DNA from 2 places in the Rhodoferax sp. SPJ4 genome. Region 2 is predicted to be linked to the other one. Evidence: predicted binding sites of a transcription regulator. Region 2 holds the regulator's gene; the other holds the start of a gene.
The links. Region 2 encodes NrdR, which represses ribonucleotide reductase genes. Its sites were predicted from a motif close to CACNANATNTNGTG; they were not measured.
Positions count from the first base shown of each region.

Region 1: the regulator NrdR is predicted to act here: its motif matches at 3,082-3,095, upstream of AC4BAR_RS01080 (ribonucleoside-diphosphate reductase subunit alpha).

Region 1 is NZ_JBYZMN010000001.1:232,955-237,415, forward strand. It holds gene AC4BAR_RS01080 (ribonucleoside-diphosphate reductase subunit alpha) at 68-2,980, opposite strand; gene ampD (1,6-anhydro-N-acetylmuramyl-L-alanine amidase AmpD) at 3,349-3,972, opposite strand; gene AC4BAR_RS01090 (sigma-54-dependent transcriptional regulator) at 3,959-4,461, opposite strand, start outside.
Region 2 is NZ_JBYZMN010000001.1:1,025,051-1,029,511, reverse strand. It holds ZMP/ZTP riboswitch at 1-97, shown strand, start outside; gene glyA (serine hydroxymethyltransferase) at 135-1,379, shown strand; gene nrdR (transcriptional regulator NrdR) at 1,388-1,837, shown strand; gene AC4BAR_RS05095 (GspH/FimT family pseudopilin) at 1,853-2,488, opposite strand; gene AC4BAR_RS05090 (type IV pilin protein) at 2,485-2,928, opposite strand; gene AC4BAR_RS05085 (pilus assembly protein) at 2,943-4,461, opposite strand, start outside.

The DNA.
Region 1 (4,461 bases), 790 kb from region 2:
TTTTGTTGCGGCAGTGCATCGCACCACCGACCTGAAAAAACACCGGCCTGTGGCGCGCGTGCGGACCTCACTGGCAGGCTTCACAGCCCGGGTCATCGATGGCGCAAAACTTGATGTCGGTGGCCGGCGTGTTGTCGGTGTGGCCCATCTGCGATTGCGCGGCGGCTGCCGCCTTGTCGAGGGCACTCATGCCACCACCATCGCCGCTCGACACCGCGTTGAGGCGGCCCGATTGCACGGTGGATTTTTCGGCGTGGGTGGCGCTCTGGGTGCGCAGGTAGTAGGTGGTTTTCAGGCCACGCAGCCAGGCCAGTTTGTAGGTGTCGTCGAGCTTCTTGCCGGAGGCGCCGGCCATGTAGATGTTGAGCGACTGGGCCTGGTCAATCCACTTCTGGCGCCGTGCCGCGGCCTCCACCAGCCAGGTGGTTTCCACCTCGAAGGCGGTGGCGTACAAGGCCTTCACATCTTGCGGCACGCGGTCGATGGGGCGCAGCGAACCGTCGAAGTGCTTCAGGTCCATCACCATCACGTCGTCCCACAGGCCCAGGCGCTTGAGGTCACGCACCAGGTAGTGGTTGATGACGGTGAATTCGCCCGACAAATTGGACTTGACCGACAGGTTGCCGAAGCAGGGCTCGATGGACGCGTCCACGCCGATGATGTTGGAGATGGTGGCGGTGGGGGCGATGGCCACGCAGTTGGAGTTGCGCATGCCGTCCACGGCGATCTTGGCGCGCAGCGCCTCCCAGTCCAGCGTGGCCGACTGGTCGACTTCCACATAGCCGCCACGGGCCTGTTCCAGCAGCTTCAGCGTGTCCAGCGGCAGCACGCCCTGGTCCCACAGCGAGCCCTTGTAGCTGGAGTACTTGCCGCGCTCCTTGGCCAGTTCGGTCGAGGCCCAGTAGGCGTGGTAGCAAACCGCTTCCATCGACTGGTCGGCAAACGTCACCGCGTCGTCCGAGGCGTAGGGGATGCGCAGCTCGTACAGCGCGTCCTGGAAGCCCATCACGCCCAGGCCCACCGGGCGGTGGCGCATGTTGGAGTCGCGGGCCTTCTTGACGGCGTAGTAGTTGATGTCGATCACGTTGTCGAGCATGCGCATCGCCACCGTGATGGTCTTCTTCAGCTTGTCGTGGTCGATCTGGCCGTCCTTCAGGTGGCGGGGCAGGTTGACCGAGCCCAGGTTGCAGACCGCGGTTTCGGTGTCGCTGGTGTTGAGCGTGATCTCGGTGCACAGGTTGGACGAGTGCACCACGCCCACATGCTGCTGCGGCGAACGCACGTTGCAGGCGTCCTTGAAGGTGATCCAGGGATGGCCGGTCTCGAACAGCATGGTCAGCATCTTGCGCCACAGGTCCGAGGCCTGCACCGTCTTGGATGGCTTGATTTCACCCCGCGCGGCCTTTTCCTCGTAGGCCACATAGGCCTTCTCGAAATCGGCGCCAAACTTGTCGTGCAGGTCGGGCACGTTGTTGGGCGAGAACAGCGTCCAGCTGCCTTTTTCCATGACCCGGCGCATGAACAGGTCGGGAATCCAGTTGGCGGTGTTCATGTCGTGGGTGCGGCGGCGGTCGTCGCCGGTGTTCTTGCGCAGCTCCAGGAACTCCTCGATGTCCAGGTGCCAGCTTTCCAGGTAGGTGCAGACCGCGCCCTTGCGCTTGCCGCCCTGGTTCACCGCCACCGCGGTGTCGTTGACCACCTTCAGGAAAGGCACCACGCCTTGCGACTCGCCGTTGGTGCCCTTGATGTGGCTGCCCAGGGCGCGCACGCGGGTCCAGTCGTTGCCCAGGCCGCCAGCGAACTTGCTCAGCAGCGCGTTTTCCTTGATCGACTCGTAAATGCCGTCCAGGTCGTCGGGCACGGTGGTCAGGTAGCAGCTGGAGAGTTGCGAACGCAGCGTGCCGCTGTTGAACAGCGTCGGCGTGCTGGACATGAAGTCAAAGCTGGACAGCACCTCGTAGAACTCGATGGCGCGGGCTTCGCGGTCGATCTCGCCCAGCGCCAGGCCCATGGCCACGCGCATGAAGAAGGACTGCGGCAACTCGATGCGGGTCTTCTTGACGTGCAGGAAGTAGCGGTCGTACAGCGTCTGCAGGCCCAGGTAGTCGAACTGCAGGTCGCGTTCGGGCTTGAGCGCGTCGCCCAGGCGCTGCAGGTCGAACTGCATCAGCCGCTCGTCCAGCAGCTCGGCTTCCACGCCGGTCTTGATGAAGCCGGGGAAATACTCGGCGTAGCGGGTGTGCATGTCCTGCTGCAGCACCTCGCCGCCCAGCACCTCGCGGCGCACCGTGTGCAGCAGCAAACGGGCGGTGGCATAGGTGTAGTCGGGGTCTTTCTCGATCAGCGTGCGCGCGGCCAGGATGGAGGCCTTGTAGACCTCGTCCATGGGCACACCGTCGTACAGGTTGCGCAGGGTTTCGCTCAGGATGGGCGCGGCGCTGACGTCCTTGCCCAGGTTTTCGCAGGCCGATTCGATCAACTGGGTCAGGTGGCCCATGTCCAGCGCGACCCGCTGGCCGCCGTCGATCACATGCAGCACCGGGGTGTTGCTGGCCACTGGGGCGGCCTGCTTGGCGCGCTCCTGGGCCCGCTTTTCGCGGTACAGCACATAGGCGCGGGCGATCTCGTGGTGGCCGCCGCGCATCAGGCCCAGTTCCACCTGGTCTTGCACATCTTCGATGTGGAAGGTGCCGCCGCCGGGACGCGAACGCACCAGCGCGCGGGTCACGGCCTGGGTCAGGCCGTCCACCGTTTCGCGCACGCTGGCCGATGCGGCGCCCTGGGTGCCGTGCACCGCCAGAAAGGCCTTCATCATCGCGATCGCCACCTTGCTGGGCTCAAAGGCCACCACCGCGCCGTTGCGGCGGATGATTTGGTAGTTCGTCAGCACCGAGGGGCTGACGGTACCCGTGTGGGCAGAGGGCGTGTCGCTGGTGGCGCGCGCCAGGTGGGGGGCGGGGCTGGATGGGGCAATTTGCATGGTGTCCTCTCGGTCGTTGTTCTTGGGGAATGGGGCCGCGGCCTGGTCGAATGCCGCTTCCCAAGTGTTCTTTTTGAAGTCTGTCTCAGTGGGATGACAAACACTATATATGGGGTGTAGCGGCGGCACAAGCCACTACCTGTAGTGTATCGCCGCGAACACGGTCGGGCCCGCTGAGGGGCGAATTTTGTCCGCTGAGCCGGCCCGCAAACTGGCCAACGGCCCGCCGTGCCTTGTGCTGTGCGGTCAGGGCCGGCGAGGGCCAGAATTGGCGCGGCTTGGCGGCCGATTTGCGCGCCAAAGCCGCGTTGTTGTTGGGGCCGAGGCCTCGCGCTGGACCGACGCGGGAGGGCGGTTCAGGCCGGCGATCAGGCCGGTGTCGCGCCGTCCGGCTGGTCAGGCTGGGGAAAACACCGATCGGCCCAGCCCAGGGCGCGCTGCAAACCCGGCCAGTCGAAGCCGGCGCCGGGGTCTTGTTTGCGGCCCGGGGCCACATGCTCATGGCCCACCACATGGCCCAGCGGGTAGGCCATGGCCAGTGCCGCGCAGACGCTGGCCAGGCTCTCGTACTGCGCGGCCTCGAAGGCCTCGCCCTCCAGGCCTTCGAGCTCGATGCCCACCGAATAGTCGTTGCAATTGGGACGGCCGCCGAACTGCGATGCGCCGGCATGCCAGGCCCGGTCGTCGCAGCTGACAAATTGCCACAGCGCACCGGTGCGGGCGATGAAGAAATGCGCCGACACCTGCAGGCCGCGGATGCCTTGGTAATAGGGATGGGCGTCCCAGTCCAGGGTGTTGGTGAACAAACGCAGCACGTTGCCGCCGCCGTACTCGCCCGGCGGCAGGCTGATGGAGTGCACCACCACCAGGTCGATGGCCTGGCCGGGCGGCCGGGGGCCGAAGTTGGGAGAGGGCAGGGCGTGTGCGCAGCGGTACCAGCCGTCGCGCCACAGCGGTCGGGCCGGGGGAGAGGCGGCTTCAGGGCTTGTCATCGCCGGCGTCGTCACCATGGGGCACGGGAATGGCCAACCGGGCGATGCGGTAGCGCATCTGGCGCAGGCTCAGGCCCAGCCGGCTGGCGGCCAGCGTGCGGTTGAACTGGCTGTCCTGCAGGGCTTGCAGCAGGATGGCGCGTTCCTGCTGGTCCAGCCAGGCCTGCAGGTCGGCCGGCACCACCACCGGTGGGGCCGCAGAGGCGGCAACGGGCCCGTCCGCCGGGGCGGCGGGGCTTTCTGCGGCCGCGGGTTCCCCCTCGGGCAACAGGCCCTCGTCGTCGCCCAGGGCCACCGCCCGGTGCAACAGGTTTTCCAGTTCGCGCACATTGCCGGTCAGCCGATGTCCCATCAGCTGCTGCAGCACCCGGTCGCTGAGCGGCGGGCTGGGCACACCCGACTCGGCGGCGATCTTGCGCAGCAGCGCGTCACACAGCGCCGGGATGTCGTCGCGCCGCTCGCGCAGCGGTGGCAGGTCGATGTCGATGA
Region 2 (4,461 bases):
ACGGGCCGTTGGCGCTGACGTGGGGCCACCACTGGGAAGCGTGCCGTCGGCCACCGCCATGCGGGCCGGCGATCAGCCGTTCGCCTGGGCAGCCCTTGTTTCATGCAAGGACCACGTTCTGCAGGACTGCCGTCATGTTTCAACGCAACATTCTCATTGAGCAAACCGATCCCCAGCTGTGGGCCGCCATCCAGGCCGAGCACGCCCGCCAAGAACACCACATCGAGCTGATTGCCAGCGAAAACTACGCCTCGCCGGCCGTCATGGCCGCCCAGGGCACCCAGCTCACCAACAAATACGCCGAAGGCTACCCCGGCAAGCGCTACTACGGTGGTTGCGAGCATGTGGACGTGGCCGAGCAGCTGGCGATCGACCGCGTCAAGCAGTTGTTTGGCGCCGACGCGGCCAACGTGCAGCCGCATTGCGGCGCCTCGGCCAACGAAGCCATCTTCCTCGCCTTCCTGAAGCCCGGTGACACCATCATGGGCATGAGCCTGGCCGAAGGCGGCCACCTCACGCACGGCATGCCGCTGAACATGAGCGGCAAATGGTTCAACGTGGTCAGCTACGGCCTGAACGACAAAGAAGAAATCGACTACGACGCGATGGAGCGCAAGGCCCACGAGTCCAAGCCCAAATTGATCGTGGCCGGCGCCTCGGCCTACAGCCTGCGCATCGACTTCGAGCGCTTTGCCAAGGTGGCCAAGGACGTCGGCGCCATTTTCATGGTCGACATGGCCCACTACGCCGGCCTGATCGCTGCTGGCGTCTACCCCAACCCGGTGCCGTTTGCCGACGTGGTGACCTCCACCACCCACAAAAGCCTGCGCGGCCCGCGCGGCGGCATCATCCTGATGAAGGCCCAGCACGAGAAGGCCGTCAACAGCGCCATCTTCCCCGGCCTGCAGGGCGGCCCGCTGATGCACGTGATCGCCGCCAAGGCCGTGGCCTTCAAGGAAGCGCTGGACCCGTCGTTCAAGGTGTACCAGCAGCAGGTGCTGAAGAACGCCCAAATCGTGGCCGAGACGCTGACCCAGCGTGGCCTGCGCATCGTCAGCGGCCGCACCGAGAGCCACGTGATGCTGGTGGATTTGCGCGCCAAGGGCATCACCGGCAAGGAAGCCGAGGCCGTGTTGGGCAGTGCCCACATGACCATCAACAAGAACGCCATCCCCAACGACCCCGAAAAGCCCATGGTCACCAGCGGCGTGCGCATCGGCACCCCGGCCATGACCACCCGCGGCTTCAAGGACGAGGAAGCGCGTTTGACGGCCAACCTGATCGCCGACGTGCTGGACAACCCCCGCGACGAAGCCAACATCGCCGCGGTGCGTGCCAAGGTCAATGCCTTGACCGCCCGCTTCCCGGTTTACGGCTGAGCCTCCCGATGCGCTGCCCCTTCTGTAGCCACGCGGAAACCCAGGTGGTCGAGACGCGGGTGGCGGAAGACGGTGACTTCATTCGCAGGCGGCGCCAGTGCGGCGCCTGCGACAAGCGCTTCACCACCTACGAGCGGCCGGAAGTCAACTTTCCGGCCATCGTCAAAAAAGACGGCCGGCGCATCGACTACGAGCGCGTCAAGCTGCTGGCCTCGATGAACCTGGCGCTGCGCAAGCGGCCGGTCAGCACCGAGCAGGTCGACGGCGCCATCGAGCGCATCGAAGAAAAGCTGCTCAACCTGGGGCTGCGCGAGATCGCCTCCAGCCGGCTGGGCGAGCTGGTGATGCGCGAGCTGAAAAAGCTCGACAAGGTGGCCTACGTGCGCTTTGCCTCGGTGTACCGCAGCTTCGAGGACATCGACGAGTTCCGCACGCTGGTCGACGAGGTCAGCAAGTAGCCTCTGGCCGGGCGGTCAGCCAGTGCTGCAAGGCGTGGCACCGCTGCCAGCCCCCGGGTCGCAAAGGCGGGGCCGTCCCACCCGGCTGACGATGATGGCCCGCTCCCGCGGCACCATGCCATTGCTGGCCAGGGTTGTCAGCCACAGGCTGCCGTTGGGCGTGGTCGCACCGGCCTCGCGGCCCGGGTAGACCTTGGCAAAACCCAGCGGGCTGTACGAAAAATACGGTTTGGCAATGGCGAAAGGCCCCGAGGTCTTGCCGCTGCCGCTGACCACTGCCACCAGGCCACGCAAATCCGGCTGGGCCGCACAGCCAACCAGGGTGGCGCTGCCGCTGTACTGGCCCGAGTTGTCGTTGTCGACAAACACACACCAACCGTCGAGCCAGCTGAAGCGGGTGGCGGACGGGCCCTGGATTTCCTGCCAGGGCACCACCAGCACCGGCTTGCCCAGGCGCATGGCCTCCGACCGGGCCTGCAGCAGGGTGGACAGGAAATCGCTGGCCGCGGTGCTCAGCCGCTGGTTCAGCACCCAACTGCGGTAAGACGGCACGGCCAGCCGGATCAGCACCACCAGAATGGCCACCACAACCATCAACTCCACCAACGTGACCCCACGCCGACGGCCCCGCAGGTGAGACGGCGCCCTCATTTCCAGCATTTCTCCGGGTGGCTGCCCGAGCAGCCCTTCGCGCCGTCGCTTCGCAGGTGGATCGCCCCCACCTCGGTGTCGGTGTGCTGGGGGCTGCCGGTCACCGTCACACACACCGACAAAGCCAGCGCGCCGCTGCAGGGCCCGGCCGAGAGGGTGCAGGCGCTGCCGGCGGGCGTGTCACCGGAAAAGGTTTTCAGGTTCACCGCGGCGCTGCTGGCATAGGCCAGGTAGCTGTTGTGCTGGGTGTAGTGGCGCTCCTGCTGTTGCATGGCCTGCATCACCGCGCTGCGGCATTCGATGCGCTTGGCCCGCAGCACATGGCCCACATAGCTCGGGTAGGCCAGCTGGGCCAGCAAGGCCACCACTGCCACGGTGACCATCACCTCGACCAGCGTGAATCCACAGGGCTTCATGGCGGTGGTCAAGGGGTGGGACATGGTGGGGCTGAAGGCTATTGGAATTGGCTGATCTCGCGCCAGCTCATCCGCCCGCCCAGCTTGCTGACCGGGGTCCGGGTCAGCACCACGCCGCCGGCACCGGCGCTGACGGTGGTGACGGTGTCCGTGACCACATACCGTCCGGTGGCATCGCGGCTGGACCAGGCGGCCGTGCCCTCCATCAGCCCCACCGCAGCGCCCACATGGCCCAGCCCACCGTCGCCCGCGGCGCGGGTCAGCACCGTGGTGGCCAGCGACTGGCCCGACAGCGGGTTCAGCCGGTAGGTGTTGAAACGGCCCGTGGCCGCGCAGAGGTCGCCGCCGGGAAGGCTGGAATTCAGTGCCACCACCCCACCCAGGGCACTGGGATCGACCGTCAGGCGCTCTGCGCTGCCAGGGAAATCGGCATACCACCCACGGGCCTCGGCGGTGGACCGGCCGTAGTGGAAATCCGCCCCGCTGAGCGTGGCGGCCAGCCCCGCCGATACGGCCGGTGTGATGCGGCGGGCCACCAGGCCGTTCACGCCGGCCGTGCCGCTGCCGCTGGCGGCCCGCCTCAGTGTCTGGCCGTCGGCAGCGTCCCAGACGCCGTAGAGGCTTTGCGCGCCCGTGACCCAGGCGTCGCGGGACTCCAGCCACTGGCCGGTGCCAAACACCAGCTGGTGGCCGCCCTGCGGGTGCGGGCCGACCCAGGGTGCGACGGTGATGGGCTGGCGGCCGCCACCGCTGTCGGTGGCGACAAACAGCACCGAAGCCACCGCAGAACCGGTCCAGTTGGTAGACGGGCTGGACAGGTCGAACTTCCACAGGTTGCCTTGCAAATCGCCGGCGTAGGCGGCCAGGGCATTGCCCTTGGGGCCCAGCGCAATGCCGGGCATGGCCAGGCCCTTGGCCGCGGTGGGGGAGGTGAACGTGCTGTCGTTGGCAATCAACTTGAAGTAGTTGCCGTTCAGCACCCAGGCCTCGGTGGGTGATTTTTCCAGCGACAGCAGGAACAGCACCTGCCGGCCGGTGTCGCTGGCGTGGCTGTCGCTGGCGTAGTTGTTGTAGCCCGACGAGGCCAGCACAAACCACCGGAGCGCCGGTGCCGTGGCCGCCGCGCCGGCGGTGGCCAGCTGCACGATGCGGGGCGCCGCCACCAGGTTGCCCATGTCGGGGTCGTCGGCGTCGGTGAACTCCCACAGCACATGGGCCGCGCCAAAACGGTCGGGCTCTGTCACGTCCAGCGCGTACAGCCCTTGCGCGCCGCCACCCATGCCACCGGCCAGCACCGTGGCCCAGCCCACGGCACCGGTGCTGGGGCGGTGCACCCTGGCCTCGTCCACCGTCAGGCCGCCATCGACCAACGCGGTTTTCACGTAGGCCGGGTCGGTCAGCCGGTTGAGCTTGCCGGACACGGCCCGCGGCACATAGGCAAACAGCTCGCGGCCGTTGGTGGCATCCGACGCGTCGTCGGCGGCACGAAAGGCGTGCAGCATGCCGTCGTTGGCGCCGACGTAGAGCGTGGGCACGCGGGCGCTGTGGGCGGCCATG